4 regions of the Arthrobacter sp. TJ-265 genome follow, and region 2 is predicted to be linked to each of the others. Evidence: riboswitches for the same ligand, from Rfam matches in the RefSeq annotation. Region 2 holds a riboswitch; each other region holds the start of a gene.
What was found. A riboswitch is a leader RNA that binds a small molecule or an ion and turns the genes downstream of it on or off. The one in region 2 is predicted to bind S-adenosylmethionine.
Positions count from the first base shown of each region.

Region 1 (4,204 bases), 1.2 Mb from region 2:
CGCTCGACCGCCCCCGCATGACCCGGCTGCGGGGCAAGGCGCGGTACGCCCCCACCCTCGCGACGATGGGCCTCTTCCTCGCCATGTTCGCCGCCGGCGCCGTCATGTACCCGGGGTTCCTGTCCGGGCAGGTCTTCCTCAACCTCCTGATCGACAACACGTTCCTGATCGTCCTCGCCGTCGGCATGACGTTCGTGATCCTCACCGGGGGCATCGACCTCTCCGTCGGCTCCGTCGTCGCGCTGTCCATGATGATCGCCGCCGCCCTCCTGCAGGCCGGCTGGAACCCCGCCGCGGTCATCGCCCTCGTCCTCCTGACCGGTGCCACCTTCGGCCTGCTCATGGGACTCGTGATCCAGGTCTTCGAGATCCAGCCCTTCATCGTCACCCTTGCGGGCCTGTTCCTGGCGCGGGGCCTCTGCTACGTCATCAGCGTCGATTCCATCACCGTGACCGACCCCTTCTTCACCTCCATGGCGCAGGCGAGGATCCCGCTGGTGGGGACGCTGTTCGTCTCCCCCGGCGTCGTGATCGCCCTCGTCGTGGTCGCCGTCGCGTTCTACGTGCTGCATCAGACGCGGTTCGGGCGGACCGTGTACGCGATCGGTGGCGGAGAGTCCTCGGCGCTGCTCATGGGCCTCGCCGTCCCGCGCACCAAGGTCCTCGTGTACGGGATCAGCGGACTGTGCTCCTCGATCGCCGGGATCCTCTTCTCGTTCTACAGCCTCTCGGGCTACAGCCTGGCGGCCACCGGGCTGGAACTCGACGCCATCGCGGCGGTCGTGGTGGGCGGGACGCTGCTGACGGGAGGCTACGGGTACGTGCTCGGCTCCCTCACGGGGGTGCTCGTGCTCGGTATCGTCCAGACGTTCATCTCCTACGAGGGCACGCTGAGCTCCTGGTGGACGCGCATCGTGATCGGCGCCCTGCTCCTCGTCTTCATCCTGCTGCAGAAACTCTTCACCCGGAAGGTCAGACTCACCTGAGGCCGCGGGGTTCCGGCGGCTACGCTGTGGCCCATGACTGTTCTCGTGTTCCTGGACCCGGCCCATGACGACGGCAGGGTGGCCGACGCGTCCCAGCCGCAGCTGATGGCCACCGACCTCGGCGCCACCCGCGGGGACGGCCTCTTCGAATCCCTGCTCGCCGTCGACGGAGCCCCCCGCAAGGAGCAGGCGCACCTGGCGCGCCTCGCGGCGTCGGCTGACGCCCTGGATCTGACCGTGCCCGACGCCGAGGCGTGGAGCCGCGCGATCCGCACCGGCCTGCGCGAGTTCGCGGCAGCGGAACCGGACCAGGGACACGCCGTCGTGAAGCTGGTCGCCACGCGCGGCGTCGAGGGTGCCGGGCGGGCCACGGCCTGGGTGCAGGTTTCCCGCGTGCCCGAGGCCACCCTCCGGCAGCGCGAGACGGGCCTGAAGGTCCTCTTCCTCGAGCGCGGGTACGACAGCACCGTCGCCCAGCGCGCGCCCTGGCTGCTCCTGGGGGCGAAGACCCTCTCCTACGCCGTCAACATGGCCGCCGTCCGCTACGCGAAGGCGCACGGGGCGGACGACGTCATCTTCACCTCCTCCGACGGCAAGGTGCTGGAAGGCCCGACGTCGACCGTCCTCCTCGCCTACGACCGCGACGGCCGGAAGACCCTCCTCACGCCGCAGCTCGAGAGCGGGATCCTCGCTGGGACCTCACAGAGCGCGCTGTTCGCCGCGGCGAAGGACCAGGGGTGGGAGCTCGGCTACGGACCGCTGGAACCGCACCACCTGCTCGAGGCCGACGCCGTGTGGCTGATCTCGAGTATCCGGCTCCTCGCGCCGGTGCTCTCGCTGGACGGCCAGGACCTCCGCACCTCGAGCGCGCTGACCGCCGAACTCACCGACCTCGTGGACCGCTTCGTGTAATCTCCGCCACAAAACGGCCCCTGAAGGCCCTTCTGCTACGTCAAGCGTCGGTTTTCGGCCCTCTCGTTTTGACCCGGTGCTTCGTGCTGCCCTAGCGTTTTGCCTGCAATCAAGAGTTCCAGCCCTCGGCCCTGGCCGGCTGGACAGCAACCCTCTCCCGTAGTGGGGTGCTCCAGGTGAAGATTCGGCCGCCGGGACAAGTCCCCCGGTTGGCAAGTACGGCGTCGTGCGGCCTGTCCCGGACCATTCCTCCGTGACGGCACCCGCACCCGCGCACATCCCAGAACAGTGAGCGTGTCACCCAGCAGCCTGTCCCCTCCTCGCCGTGACCCGGCGTCCCCCGCACCATCCCCGTTCCCCGCGCCTCCATCCGGGCCGGCACCTCGAAGGACATCATGAACATCTCCCGCAAGGTCCTGGCGGCATTCGCCGTCCCCTTCCTCGCCTTGACCGTCTCCTGCGGCAGCGGCAGCAGCGAGCCCACCGAGACCACGGACGCCCTGGCCGGCAGCGACCAGCAGTCGCTCGACCAGTACACGACCGAGACCACGACGCCGATCGACGAGATCGACACGGCCGAGCTCGGCCTCGTCACCGACGGCACGCTGCGCGTCGGCACGCTCTCGGACGCCCCGCCGAACATCTTCCTCGAGGACGGCGTCTTCACCGGCTACGACAACGAGCTGCTGCGCGCCATCGGCGACAAGCTGGGCCTGGAGGTCGAGTTCGCGTCCACGGACTTCTCCGCGCTCCTCGCCCAGGTGCAGAACAAGCAGTTCGACGTCGGATCCTCCTCGATCTCCACCACCGCGGAGCGCCGCGAGAACGTGGGCTTCACCAACGGCTACGACTTCGGCTACATGGCCGTCGTCACGAAGAACGGCTCCTCGGTCACAGGCTTCGACTCGCTCTCGGAGAGCACCCGCATCGGCGTGGTCCAGGGCACCGTCCAGGACGACTACGTCTCCAACACCCTCGGTCTCGAGCCGGTGCGCTTCCCCGACTACAACACCGTCTACGCGAACGTGAAGAACGGGCAGGTGGACGCCTGGGTGGCCCCGTCGCAGCAGGCCACCGGTCAGGTGAAGGAGGGCGACGACACGACGATCGCCGAGACCATCATCAACACCGAGAACTTCACCGCGTACGCCGTGAACAGCGACAACCAGCCGCTCATCGACGCCCTCAATGCGGGCCTCGACGCCGTCGTCGCCGACGGCACGTGGACCGAGCTCACCGAGGAGTGGTACCCGGACCGCGAGATGCCCTCCGACTGGAAGCCCGGCAGCAAAGCCGTGGAAGTAAAGTAGCGGTCCCTGCATGGATGCCCTCGAACAGCTCGGGAAGACGTTCTTCGACTGGGAGGCGATGGCGGCTGTCCTGCCGGACCTCCTGACCGTCGGCCTGCCGAACACCATCATGCTCGCCCTGGCGTCGGGGATCATCGGGACGATCGTCGGGATGATCCTCGCCGTCATGGGGATCTCACGCAACCGCGTGCTGCGGTGGATCGCCCGCGTCTACACGGACATCTTCCGCGGGCTACCCGCCGTCGTGATCATCCTGCTCATCGGCCTCGGGCTCGGCCCGATCCTCCGGGAGATCACGGGCAGCACGAGCCCGTACCCGCTGGGCATCCTCGCCCTCTCGCTGATCGCCTCGGCCTACATCGGTGAGATCTTCCGCTCCGGCATCCAGAGCGTGGAGAAGGGACAGCTGGAGGCGTCGCGTGCCCTCGGCTTCAGCTACAGCTCGTCGATGCAGCTCGTCGTGATCCCCCAGGGCGTGCGGCGCGTGCTGCCGGCCCTGGTGAACCAGTTCATCTCGCTCATCAAGGAGTCCTCGCTCATCTACTTCATCGGCCTCGTGGCCAGTGAGCGCGAACTCTTCCGGGTGGGCAACGACGCCGCGAGCAACACCGGCAACCTGTCACCGCTCATCGCTGCCGGCGTGCTCTACCTGTGCCTGACCATCCCGCTCACGCACCTGGTCAACTTCATCGACAACCGGCTGCGCGTGGGCAGGAAGCAGAAGCCCGAACCGGATGAACTGGCCGCAAGGATCGGCGAAGGAGCGAAGGCGTGAAGACACAAGAATCAGGGACCCTGACGGGCAGGAACCTGCACCTGTCCTTCGGCTCCAACCACGTGCTGCGGGGGATCGACCTGCACGTGGAGCAGGGCACGACGGCGTCGGTCATCGGCCCCTCCGGGTCCGGCAAGTCCACCCTCCTGCGCGTCCTGAACCGGCTGATCGAACCTGATCAGGGAGACATCCTGCTGGACGGCCGGTCTGTCCTGAAGGAC
Region 1 is NZ_JBZCND010000001.1:15,799-20,002, reverse strand. It holds gene yjfF (galactofuranose ABC transporter, permease protein YjfF) at 1-986, shown strand, start outside; gene AC4D2E_RS00105 (aminodeoxychorismate lyase) at 1,020-1,898, shown strand; SAM riboswitch class IV at 2,006-2,123, shown strand; gene AC4D2E_RS00100 (ABC transporter substrate-binding protein) at 2,294-3,208, shown strand; gene AC4D2E_RS00095 (amino acid ABC transporter permease) at 3,219-3,983, shown strand; gene AC4D2E_RS00090 (amino acid ABC transporter ATP-binding protein) at 3,980-4,204, shown strand, end outside.
Region 1: linked by a shared signal. The riboswitch ahead of AC4D2E_RS00100 (ABC transporter substrate-binding protein) and the one ahead of AC4D2E_RS06000 (ABC transporter substrate-binding protein) in region 2 are both predicted to bind S-adenosylmethionine.

Region 2 (4,204 bases):
ACTGCGGATGCCGTCGCGATCACGAGGTTCCGTCGAGCTGGCGCCCACCGGGCTGGTTCTGGTGCACCTGAAAGACCCGCGAGCGCGGGGCCCACCTCGGTGCACCCCGCGCTCGCCGTTGAACCCAGGGTGCACCTGTCCGTTGCCCCGCACCCTAGGGTGCGGGCGGTATGACCCCCAGAGGGAAGGGCGCGGGTGCGGTCCCCTGCGCGGTCAGACGCGCGGTGATCGACTCGGAGCGAAGATCGGTCCGCACCGAGTCCCAGGCCTGCGCTTCGCTCAGGTCGAGAACGACGTTCGTTCCCGGTGACAGGGTGGCTGCCCGTCTCACCACGAGGTCGAGGGCGTGCAGATTGACCGCAGACACGCAGCCGTGCACGAGGATCTGCACGATGTGCGCTTCGGCGTCGGCGCTGACGAGGATCTTGAGCTTCCGGTTGGAGGCCGAGGGGTGCATCGCCATCGCGCGCCGCCGCATCGTCTCCTCGGACTCGGCACCGAGGGCAGTGGTCCCTCCCCGACGGTAGGCGGTCCTCGCCGATCCCCGGGTCACACCGCCGGCCGCGATTGGACGCCGCCTCACCGGTCCAGCATCTCTGCGTGGTCGTCCCATCGGATGCTGCCCTGCCCATCCGCGCTGTACCCGCCGAGTTCCTGTGCCCGACGACGCGCCTTCAGGAACACGAGCTCCTCGCCGGAGAACCAGTACTCCCCGTGGTCGTCCGCGTGCAGGCTCTCGCCGATGCTTGCTTCCACCCGATTCACCAGAGTGCGCGGCAGGACCAGGCATCCCGGGTTCGCGAGAACCCACTGCTGCACTCCAGGATCGATCCTCGTCCAAATTGAACTGATGTTGGTCACTGTGCGAACCTCTCGGATCGGTGTCTCGCTTTGCACGAACATCACACGCGAGTCATCAACCGACTACTAGGGCCTAAAGTCCCATCCGGCGTCGTCCTCCGCCCGGACCTGCGGGCCGGGACGGCCGGGGAAGGACCTTGGACCCTGCACGGGAACCGGTGCCCGGCGCACAGTGGACGGATGACGACGTCGGTCGACAACCACCTCGTCGAGGATGTAGGAGGACGCGGGGCAAGTAGTCCCGCATCACTCGAGGATCTGCTGCGCCGCGCGGCCGACTGCGCGTTCTGGACATCACCGTGACGGCGGGCATCGTGGTGCTTTCCGGAATCGCCGTGCGCCGCGAAGACAAGTCACGCGCAGGCTTCGCCTGCTGGTGCGACCCGGCCGTCCGCGCCGTCTACAACAACCTGACCGTCTCCTCGGGACCCACCTGACCACCTCACGCGACGCCTGACACGCCAGCCGATGGGGCACAGCGGCCCTGCATGCCCTCCGTGGCGCGGCCCAGGATGACGCGCATGCACATCGGCCGCCGCGCAGATCATCGCGACGTCCTATTCCTACTGGTGGGTGGGATCGTCCTCGCCCCGACGGCGGGACCCCTCACCGAGGACGAGGTCCTCGCGCCGAGGTCGCGGGGACCGCGATCGCCGTCGGCAAACGCCGCTTCGTGGAAGGCATCGTCGGGCGCGTCCCGGACACTCCCCTGGCACCGGGGGAAACCGCCGTCTACGTGGGGCGCCGGGATCGGCGGAGGTGATCATCACCGTCGACGACCTCGCGAAAGTCACAGAGGCCGTGATCATCGGCAAGCGGACCCTGCGCATAGCGCTGCAGAGCATCGGCATCGGCATCGCCCTGAGCCTCGTGTTGATGACGGGCGCCGCCCGGGGACTCGTCCCCCCACTGGCCGGCGCGTTCGGCCAGGAGGGCATCGATCTCCTGACCATCCTCTACGCGCTGCGCGCGGCACGGGCCCCAGGGACCGGTGCCCGCAGCACGCGGCGACATCTGCCGGCGGGCCGACGCTTCCGATCGTGATACCCGGCCTTATCCCCGGGCGCGGCCGGGCCCGCGCATAGTCGTAGTCACATAACTTCTTGTTGACCGAATCGATCGAGGGGCATGCTTATAGTAATTGCAGCTTCAAGAGACGCGGTCGCCAAGCTCCGACTAGGCCGCGCACCAACCCCATGTTCGTGGGTGGTTCGGATGACGAAGCGGCCTTCGCCTTGGCACTCAGTGCCGGTCCGGCGCGGGCAAGAGCACTTCGAAAGGCACTCATCATGAGCTGTACCGCCTTCCCCTAGCAGGATCCCGGCGCCTTCTGCGCGTCTTCCCCTTTTCTTCCCATTCCCTGCGTAATGCGCTGTGCGTTGCGCCGGAACGCCTTTCCGAGGAATTCTCCATGAATGCATCCGTACTTTGTCCTGCCCGAAATCGAAACTACTTCGGACATGTCACCGCCCTGTCCGCCGTCGGCCTCCTCGCCCTCCTGACCGGTTGCGCCGGGCCGGCGAGCCCGTCCGCCGTCACCGACGGCGAGCCGGTGGCCGGCGGCGTCCTCGACGTGTCCATCTCGGCCGAGCCGGGGTGCCTCGACGGGCACGGCATCTCGGCGACGCAGCAACAGTTCCTGGGGCGCCTGATCTACGACAACGTGGTGACCCTCGACGAGAACGGGGAGATCGCGCCGTACCTCGCGGAGTCCTGGGAGGTCTCGGAGGACGGCAAGACGTACACGTTCCGCCTGAAGCAGGGCGTCACCTTCAGCGACGGCTCCCCCTGGAACGCGGAGGTCCTCGGGCAGAACTTCGAGCACATGAGGGACCCCGCCACGAAGTCGCCCCTCGCCGCCGCGTACATCGCCCCGTACGTGGACGGCACCGTGATCGACGAGTACACCTTCGAAGCGCACCTCGCGTACCCCTACACGCCGTTCCTCTACACGCTCGCGCAGTCCTGGCTCGGCATGAACTCGGGCAAGGCCATCTCCGAGTCCCCCGAGACGCTGTGCCAGGAGCCGATCGGCACCGGTCCCTTCACCGTCGCCGACTACAAGCCTGGCCAGAGCATCAGCTACACCAAACGGGACGGCTACGACTGGGCGCCGGAATGGCTGGACGGTGACGGCGAAGCGCACCTCGACGGTGTGGAGGTCACCCTCGTCAGCGAACCCGTCATCCGCCACCAGTCCCTCGTCTCGGGGCAGTACGACCTGACCGAGAACCTCGCGCCGCAGAACGCCGCCGCGGTCCAGGCGGACCCGGACTTCACCTACGAGAACCTGCCCCGCACCGGCAGCCCCTACGTGCTGAGCTTCAACCTCGACCGGGCGCCGTTCGACGACCTCGCGGTCCGCCAGGCGTTCGCCGCCGCCGTGGACACGGGAGCCGTCACGGAGAGCCTCGGCTTCGGCACCTACACCCCGATCGACGGCTTCCTGTCGAAGGAGAGCAAGTACTACGACCCGTCCGTGGAGGGCGTGCTGACCCACGACCCCGAGCGGGCGAACCAGCTGCTCGACGACGCCGGCTGGACCGGGCGGGACGACGAGGGCTTCCGCACGCGGGACGGGAAGCGGCTCACGGTCGAGGTGCCCACGGTGGAGAGTTCCACGCCGAGCCCGCTGCTCGTGCAGCTCCAGGGTGAGGCGCGGAAGGTCGGCTTCGACCTCCAGATCATCCAGCTCCCCCAGGCGCAGCTCACCGAACTCCGCTACGCCGGCGACTACGACGCCCTGGCCGGGGTGTGGCACACCAACACCACCGACGTCCTGTTCATCCGCTACCACTCCTCCGAGATCACAGGTGAGCGGATCGGTCAGAACTCCTCGTACGTGAACGACCCGCAGCTCGACGCGCTGCTCTCCGCGGCCCGTGAGGCCGATGACGGACCCGCCGCCGAGGAGGCGTACTCGAAGGCGCAGCACCGGCTGCTCGAGATCGTGCCCGGCGTGCCGCTCTACGAGAATCCGAGCCAGTTCGCCTACGCGAACACCCTGCACGACGTCGCCGTGGACACCTCCCACCCGGTGCCGGTCCTCACGTACGCCTGGAAGGCCGAGTAGATGGCCGTGCTCCGGCGCGTCCTCACGCGGCTCGCCGTCGGGATCGGTGTCCTCTGGGGAGCCGCGACGCTGACGTTCCTCGCGGTCTACCTGATCCCGGGCGACACGGCGCTGCTGATCCTCGGAGGACCCGATGCACGGCCCACCGCCGAGACGCTCGCGCAGGTCCGTGCCGACTACCTGCTCGACCAGCCCTTCATCGTCCAGTACGGCAGCTACCTCGGGAACCTCCTCCAGGGGGACCTCGGACAGTCCTACCGGTTGCGCCTG
Region 2 is NZ_JBZCND010000001.1:1,249,940-1,254,143, reverse strand. It holds gene AC4D2E_RS06020 (hypothetical protein) at 155-583, opposite strand; gene AC4D2E_RS06015 (hypothetical protein) at 580-861, opposite strand; gene AC4D2E_RS06010 (BON domain-containing protein) at 1,161-1,298, shown strand; gene AC4D2E_RS06005 (hypothetical protein) at 1,621-1,905, shown strand; SAM riboswitch class IV at 2,009-2,136, shown strand; gene AC4D2E_RS06000 (ABC transporter substrate-binding protein) at 2,273-3,934, shown strand; gene AC4D2E_RS05995 (ABC transporter permease) at 3,935-4,204, shown strand, end outside.

Region 3 (4,204 bases), on a different contig from region 2:
CCTTCGTGAATCAGGACCGTCCCCCACGGCACACCGAGGGCGACGGTCGCCTGGCACGCAGAAGGCGACGCCCACAATGGGACGTCGCCTTCACATCGCGGACCTGGACTACAGTGCTGCTTCGATGGCCTCCGCCACCGGCGTCTCACCGCTGTTGAACTGGATGGTCTTGTCCACTGTGCCGAGGTTGCCAAGCACGACTGCGGCCACGAGCGCGACGTCCTCGCGGGCCACCGAGTCCTGCTGCGGCTCGGCAGACACCTCGATCATGCCGGTTCCCGGATCGGTCGTGAGAACTCCGGGCTGGAGGATGGTCCAGGCCAGTTCCGAGTTGCGCAGGTGCTCATCAGCCGCAGCCTTCGATTCGGCATAGTGGAAAAAGCCGTTGTCCTCGGGGACTCCGTGGTCCTTGCGTGCCCCGAGGTAGGACACCATGACATAACGGCCCACCGACGCTTCCTGGGCAGCGTCCATCGAACGAATCGCCGCGTCACGATCCACGGCATACGTTGCCTCAGGGCTCGCGCCACCTGCACCGGCAGACCAGACGACGGCGTCGTGGCCACGGAAGACTTCAGTCATCTGCGCCACCGACAACTCGGAGACGTCAGCGACCACGGGGGTCGCGCCCGCCTGCTCGACATCGCCGGCATGGTCCTGGTTGCGGAAGATCGAACTGACCTGGTGACCCTGGCTCGTGAGGATCTTCGTGAGGTGCAGGGCTACTTTTCCGTGCCCACCGATGATGGCTACGCGTGACATGGGAACTCCTTCTGTCGAATGACTGATCGTCGGATACCTTGTCTTCGACGCTAGTCCCCGCACCTCGGGCTGGCCACCTTCCTGCGGGTGTTCCGCCGCCAGCGCAGGCCTATTCCCCAGGACCGCCGCCAATGCTCAGGACACCTCGGGACCCTGCTGACACGTCCGACCGGACGGGCCGGACTGCCGGTGCGGGACCCAGCGAGGCGTCAATAGCCGACGCGAAAGCGGCGAACCCGACCGACACCTTGGCACCACACCCGCGGAGGCGTCAGCGACCGATCAACCGATGCGTCAGGGGCGGATCGTCTGGAGTCGGTACCGCGCACCGCGATGCTCCTCGGGCAGACGATCGCCCTTCCCGAACAGCTTCTGCCGCAATGTCCCTTCCGTGTACTCCGTCGGATACGCACCACGCTTCTGCAGCTCCGGCACGACGAACTCGATGATGTCCTCGAAAGTCCCCGGGGTGATTGCATAGGCGAGGTTGAAGCCGTCGACGTCGGTCTCCTCGACCCACGCCTGGAGTTCATTGGCGACCTGCACACCCGAGCCGACGATGCGCGGACCGAGCCCACCGATCCCCGCCGACTCGGCGATGTCCCGCACGGTCCACGGCGAGCCGTCGTCGTTCACCTTCTGGAAGTTGGCCACGGCGGACTGGATGGCGTTGGACTTGACGTTGCCGAGCGGCTCGTCCGGGTCGTAGACGGAGAGATCCACGCCCAACCACCCCGAGACGAGCACGAGGGCTCCCTCGTAGCTGACGTACTGCTGGTAGTCGGCGTGCTTGGCCTGGGCCTTCTCCTCCGTCTCGTCCGTGATGACGGTGAGCAGCGTATAGATCCGCACCGAGTAGCGGTCACGACCCTCGGCTTCGACGGCATCCCGGATCTTCCTCGCCACGTCCTTCAGCCGCTCCTTCGTGGGTGCAGCGACGAACACCGCTTCCGCGTTGCCGGCCGCGAAGGCGATGCCACGGGAGGACGCGCCGGCCTGGAAGATGACCGGCGTCCGCTGCGGTGACGGCTCGCTGAGATGGATCCCCGGCACCTTGAAGTACTTGCCGTCATGGTCGATGTCGTGGACCTTGGCCGGATCCGTGAAGACGCCCGTCTCGCGGTCGCGGACCACGGCGTCGTCCTCCCAGGACCCCTCGAGCAGCTTGTAGAGGACCTCGAGGTACTCATCCGCGTGGTCGTAACGCGCATCGTGCTCGAGCTGGTCCTCCTGGCCCATGTTGCGTGCGGCAGAAGGAAGATACCCGGTCACCACGTTCCAGCCGACCCGCCCCTTGGTGAGATGGTCCAGCGTGGAGAGCCGGCGCGCGAAGGGATAGGGGTGCTCGTAGGCGGTGCCTGCCGTGACGCCGAACCCGAGGTGCTCGGTGACGAGCGCCATCGCGGAGACGAGCAGGAACGGGTCGTTGACCGGCGTCTGCGTCCCCTGCCGCAGGGTGGCCTCGTTGGACCCGCCGTAGACGTCGTACGTGCCGAGGACATCGGCGATGAAGACGCCGTCGAACAAGCCCTTCTCGAGGGTCTTCGCCAGATCGGCCCAGTAGCTCAGGTCCTTGTAGCGCCACGACTGGTCGTCGGGGTGGCGCCACAGCCCCGGCGACTGATGACCTACGCAGTTCATGTCGAAAGCGTTGAAGCGGATACGGCGCGGTGATGTGGGCATGAAGATTCCTCATGTCGGGGCACTGCCGTGGCGGAAGCGCCATACTTGCCCGCACTGCCTGTGCCGGCCGAATCCTCACCTGGGGCACCCCACTACAGCGAGAGGGTTGCCGTCCAACGAACCAGGGTTTTGCGTTGGAGCTCTTGATTCTGCTCACGAGCGTAAGTGGGCCGAGACGCCGCCGTCCACCCGCCGTCGTCACCGCGCGTCACGCGTCCAGCCTCCCCGATGCCCGGCCAGCACCTGCCGCACCGCGAATATCCCCTGTCCGGCGAATGCCCGACGGCGGTAGTGCGCACTGAGCGAAGAGAACAACAGGAAGCGCAAAGAAACCATTGCAAATAGTTCTTTGCAATGGCACACTGATGTCATGGATGAAGCCAACGGCAGTGGAAGACAGCCCGCCAACGACGGCGACCGCGTCGTCGACGGGGCAGCACTCAAGGCCCTCGCTCACCCCCTCAGGATCCAGCTGCTCGAGGTCCTGTCCAGCTACGGGCCGCAGACCGCGAGCAGCATCGGCAAACGCATCGGCGAGTCGAGTGGGGCTACGAGCTACCACCTGAGGCAGCTGGCGCGTTACGGGCTCGTCCGGGAGGTGGCGGATCGCGGGTCCGCCCGTGAGCGGTGGTGGGAACGGCCCCGGGGGTCCCTGACCCTCAGCACTCCCGAACTCGAGCAGGACCCCACCACACGGGAAGCCGCGCGGCAGGTGAACCGCCAGTTCGAACGCGGCCGGTCCGAGGCACTCGCCACCTTCATGGCCAGTGGCTCCGAGTCCGTCCCACCCGAATGGGCGGACGCAGCCGTGATCGCAACGATGAACGCCCACCTGACGGCGGACCAACTCGCCGCCCTCGCCCTCGACATGAGCGAGATCCTTCGCGAGAAGCTCGACGCCTACCGCTCCGAGCCGGGCACCCCGGCAACCCGCCCCGTCCAGATCCACTTCAACGCCTTCCCCCTCATCGACCTGCAGGAGTCGTCATGACCAGCACAGCCCTTCACGCCGGCTACCCGGCGCTCGCCGGCCCACCCCGGGGAGGTCTCGCGTCCCGGACGCTCATCCGCCTGGGCACCGCCTTCATCGCAGCAGGATCGTCTCTGGCCTCCGCGGACGGTACCAACGGGGAGCTCTTCCACCGCCACCTCGAGCGCAGGTCCGACCTGCAAGCCCTCGCCCACAGCGGCATCCATCTCCTCTAGCCGCGCTGCGGGTATCGTCCTCCGGGACGACCACCCTCGTCGGACCGCACCACGGTGATAACGGCCTTCCGGGCAGGCGGTAACTGCCTCCTCCAAACGCACTTCGGCGACCACCGAAGACAGGACGCACCCCGGCGCCCGCAGGCCGGACACACCGCTCCAACCACCACAGGCCGGACGCACCGCGACAACCACCGCAGGTAGGACCCGTCCGGCGCCTCCCGCGGGTCAGACGCATCGCGACGACCACCGCAGGTAGGACCCGCCCCGGTGCCTCCCGCAGGCCGGACACACCGCGCCGATCACCGCAGGTAGGACCCGCCCCGGCGCCTCCCGCGGGTCAGACGCATAGCGACAACCACCGCAGGTAGGACGCACCCCGACAACTCCCGCAGTAGGACGCACCCCGGCGCCTCCCGCCGGCCGGACACACCGCGCCGACTACCGCAGGTAGGACGCCCCGTTGACGTCCACCACGGTGCCGCTGACCCAGAGCGGAGCATCGATTGCGAGCCAGGCGACCGTCTGCGCCACCTCTTCCGGCGTCGCGACA
Region 3 is NZ_JBZCND010000002.1:496,681-500,884, forward strand. It holds gene AC4D2E_RS10845 (SDR family oxidoreductase) at 109-762, opposite strand; gene AC4D2E_RS10850 (LLM class flavin-dependent oxidoreductase) at 1,057-2,445, opposite strand; SAM riboswitch class IV at 2,482-2,594, opposite strand; gene AC4D2E_RS10855 (helix-turn-helix domain-containing protein) at 2,816-3,436, shown strand; gene AC4D2E_RS10860 (hypothetical protein) at 3,433-3,651, shown strand; gene AC4D2E_RS10865 (SDR family NAD(P)-dependent oxidoreductase) at 4,093-4,204, opposite strand, start outside.
Region 3: linked by a shared signal. The riboswitch ahead of AC4D2E_RS10850 (LLM class flavin-dependent oxidoreductase) and the one ahead of AC4D2E_RS06000 (ABC transporter substrate-binding protein) in region 2 are both predicted to bind S-adenosylmethionine.

Region 4 (4,204 bases), on a different contig from region 2:
CATGTGGACGGGGACATCGCCGGGCAGGCCGGCCGCGAGCCGGTGCGACTGCCAGGGGAAGTACAGGCGGTCCGTGTCCACCGCGGCTATGAAGAACTCCGACGTCGCCGCCCCCAGGACGTCCTCCAGGCTTCCGCGATCGCGCGCGGCGTCGTGGCTCATCAGCGCCTCGGTGAGGATCACGTAGCTGTTGGCGTCGAAGCGGTCCACGAGCTTGTCGGCCTGGTGGTCGAGGTAGCTCTCCACCCGGTAGCGGCCCCGGTCGGCGGGCAGGACGGCCCCGAGGGGCTGCTCGGCGTCCTGCTCCGCGCGACCGAAGCGTGCTTCCAGTTCCTGCTCCGCGCGGTAGGTGATGTGCGCGATCCGCCGCGCGATACCGAGGCCCGCCTCCGGATGCGGGCCGCCGTAGTAGTCGCCGCCGCGGTAGGCGGGGTCGAGCCGGATGGCCTGCAGCTGTGCCTGGGCGAACGCTATCTGTTCGGCCGAACTGGCGGCAGTGCAGGCGATGACGGCGCACCGCTCCACCCGCTGCGGGTACATGAGTGCCCATTCGAGGGCCCGGGCGCCGCCCATCGACCCGCCGAGCACGGAGTGCCAGCGCCGGATACCGAGCTGGTCGGCGAGCAGGCCCTCCGCGCGGACGGCGTCGCGGATGGTGACGAAGGGGAACCGCGCACCCCAGGGTTCGCCGTCGGGTGCCAGGCTGGCCGGCCCCGTCGAGCCGTAGCAGCCTCCCAGCATGTTGACGGCCACCACGAAGTAGCGGTCGGTGTCCACCGTGCGGCCGGGGCCCACGAGCGAGTCCCACCAGCCCTCCTCCTCCGAGGCGCCACGGGCCACGTGCGAGCTGCCGGTCAGGGCGTGCTGCACGAGGACGGCGTTGGAGCCGTCCCGGTCCAGCCGGCCCCAGGTCTCGAACGCCAGCTGGACGTCGGGCAGCTCACCCCCGGTCTCGAGGACCAGCGGCCCGATCGACGCGACACGGAGCAGCCCGTCCCCCTGGGGAGGTGCGTCGTCGGTCCATGCGGGCAGCGGAGCAGGAGGGTACGTGGTCACGAACGGTCAGGCTCCCTTGGCGGCGCGGAAGCCCGCATCCAGATCGGCGAGGATGTCGGTGATGTTCTCGACGCCGACGGACAGCCGCACCAGGCCAGGCCGGACGCCCGCGGTGAGCTGCGCCTCCGCCCCGAGCTGGCTGTGCGTCGTGGACGCGGGGTGGATGACCAGCGAGCGGACGTCGCCCACGTTCGCGACGTGCGAGAGCAGTTCGAGGCCGTCGACGAAGCGCTTCCCCGCCTCCAGCCCTCCGGCGATGTCGAAGCTCACGATCGCCCCCGTGCCGTTGGGTCCGTACTTCCTCCCGCGCTCGTACCACGGACTCGAGGAGAGCCCCGCGTAGGTGACGCGCTCGACGTCGTCGTGTCCCTCCAGCCACTCGGCGACCGCCTGCGCGTTCTGCACGTGGCGTTCCATGCGCAGGCTGAGGGTCTCCAGTCCCTGGGCGATCAGGAAGGCGTTGAACGGGGAGACGGCAGAGCCGAGATCGCGGAGCAGCTGGACGCGGGCCTTGAGGATGTAGGCGAGGTTGGCGCCCAGCGCACTGCCCACCCCGAGATCGCGGGCGTACACGAGCCCCTGATAGCTCTCGTCCGGCGTGTTGAAGCCCGGGAACCGTTCGGGGTCCTGCGCGAAGTCGAAGTTGCCCGAGTCCACGATGACCCCGGCGATGGCGTTGCCGTGCCCGCCTAGGTACTTGGTGGCCGAGTGCACCACGATGTCCGCTCCCCACTCGATGGGCCGGATCAGGTACGGCGTGGACAGCGTGTTGTCGACGATCAGCGGGATGCCGTGCTCGTGGGCGACGGCGCTGATGCCCTCGATGTCGAGGACGTCCTGCCGCGGATTGGAGACCACCTCGCCGAAGAAGAGCTTGGTGTTCGGCCGGAGTGCCGCGCGCCACTGCCCGAGGTCGTCCGGGTCCTCGACGAACGTGGTCTCGATCCCGAACTTCTTCAGCGTGTGCTTGAAGAGGTTGTAGGTGCCGCCGTAGAGGCTGGGGCTGGCCACGATGTGGTCCCCCGCCTCCGCGATGTTCAGCACGGCGAACGTCTCGGCGGCCTGGCCGGAGGCCAGCAGGAGCGCGCCGACGCCGCCTTCGAGGCTCGCGATGCGGGTCTCCACGACCTCTTGGGTCGGGTTGCCGATCCGCGTGTAGATGGGCTCGAGTTCGGTCAGGGCGAACCGGTTCGCGGCGCTCTCCGCGCTCGGGAAGACGAACGACGTCGTCTGGTAGATGGGGAGCGCACGCGCCCCTGTGGTGGCATCCGGCACCTGGCCGGCGTGGATCTGGCGTGTTTCAAAGGACCAATCGTCGGACATGGTGTTCCCTCTGATCAGGGGCTCCGCCTGTCCGATGCTCCGGCCGGTGGACGCCGCTCCGGGAGACCGGACCCCGCAGGAGCCCGCGCTTGAACGACGCCGATGGGCGCCGGACCTGGTCTTCACCCGGGGCACCCCACCGCGGTTGGAGGGTTGCCGGCCAGCAAGCCGGGGCTGTGTGCTGGCACTCATGACCTGCATTCATGTAAACCGATCCGGGCGGATCCGGCAACCGTGTGACCCTCCGTGAAGCCGCCCGAGGGTTCGCTCCCGGTACGCCCGACGTCGGCTCCCGACCGGCTCCCAGGACACGCTCCCGGGAGTAAGGCAAGCCTTAGTCGAGACCCAGATCACTTAGTGCCAAGATAGCCGCATGCGCCTGGACCATGTATCTTATGCCTGCGAACCCGATGGACTTGCCGCGACGGCCGATCGAATCTCGGCCAAGCTCGGCGTGGAGCCGGTGAAGGGTGGTGTGCACCCCCGCTTCGGCACCCGCAACATGATCTTCCCCCTGGTCAACGGCCAGTATTTGGAGGTCGTCGAGGTGCTGAACCACCCGGCGTCGGACAAGGCTCCGTTCGGCCAGGCCGTCCGCGCCCGCTCCGAGGCCGGCGGAGGCTGGATGGGCTGGTGCGTCGCCGTCGACGATCTGGCACCGTTCGAGGAGCGCCTCGGGCGCAGCGCGGTGCCCGGCAACCGGAAGTTCCCGGACGGCCAGGAGCTCACCTGGCAGCAGATCGGCATCAAGGGACTCATCGCGGACCCCCAGGTCCCCTACCTGCTCCGCTGGGACGACGGCACGGAGGACCTCCACCCCTCGAAGGCCCGCCCCGCCTCGGTGAAGCTGGACTGCCTCACCATCGCCGGCTCGTCCGAGCGGGTGACCGACTGGCTCGGGACGGACGTCGAGAGGACGCTCGACGGCGTGCAGGTCCAGTGGATCGCCCCCAACGGGACGCCCGGGGTCATGTCGGTGACGTTCGAGACCGACAGCGGTCGCGTCGAGATCTAGGCTCCGGTCACGTGCCGATCCCCAGGGCCGGCCCGAGCAGGGCGTAGCCGACGAAGCCCGTGATGTCGATGAGCGCGTGGGCGATCACGAGCGGCATGACCCGCCGTGTCCGCGTGTAGAACCAGGCGAACAGCAGGCCCATCAGCACGTTCCCGATGAACGGCCCGAACCCCTGGTAGAGGTGGTAGCTGCCCCGGATGAGGGCACTCGTGATGATGATTGCGGGGGTGGACCAGCCGAGGTCCCGCAGGCGGATGAACAGGTACCCGACCACGATGACCTCCTCGAGCACCGCGTGCCGGAGCGCGGACAGCACGAGTACCGGGATGGTCCACCAGTGGTCGTCGAGCGCGGCCGGCACGAGCGCCGTCGTGATGCCGAGCGCGCGGCCTCCCGCGTACACCCCGAGCGTTCCGACGGCGATGATCGCGGCGAGCCCCACCCCGAAACCGACGGTGCGCAGCGGCTGCTCGAAGGTGAGGCCCAGGCGCCGGACGGCCGAGACGCCGGGACCGCTGAGCAGGAACAGGACCAGGGCCACGGGCATCAGCGCGAAGAGGATGTCCAGGAGCTGGTAGGCGAGGTCGAAGTACTCGCGCTCGTTCAGCACCGGGTTCAGGGTGGTGGTCTGGCCCGCGAGGGGTCCCCGCGTGAGCTTGTCCGCGAGGCTCACGACGGCGTACACGCCGGACTGCCCCAGGGAGAGCCCGAAGACGATCAGCAGTTCTGCGGTGATCCGCCGCCTCGGGAGCGGATCCACGGAACCTCCCGCTGCGGACGGGACGGTGGAGGACGAGGACTCGGCAGTCA
Region 4 is NZ_JBZCND010000002.1:15,873-20,076, forward strand. It holds gene metX (homoserine O-acetyltransferase MetX) at 1-1,056, opposite strand, end outside; gene AC4D2E_RS08795 (bifunctional o-acetylhomoserine/o-acetylserine sulfhydrylase) at 1,063-2,379, opposite strand; SAM riboswitch class IV at 2,460-2,575, opposite strand; gene AC4D2E_RS08800 (VOC family protein) at 2,753-3,394, shown strand; gene AC4D2E_RS08805 (CPBP family intramembrane glutamic endopeptidase) at 3,402-4,204, opposite strand, start outside.
Region 4: linked by a shared signal. The riboswitch ahead of AC4D2E_RS08795 (bifunctional o-acetylhomoserine/o-acetylserine sulfhydrylase) and the one ahead of AC4D2E_RS06000 (ABC transporter substrate-binding protein) in region 2 are both predicted to bind S-adenosylmethionine.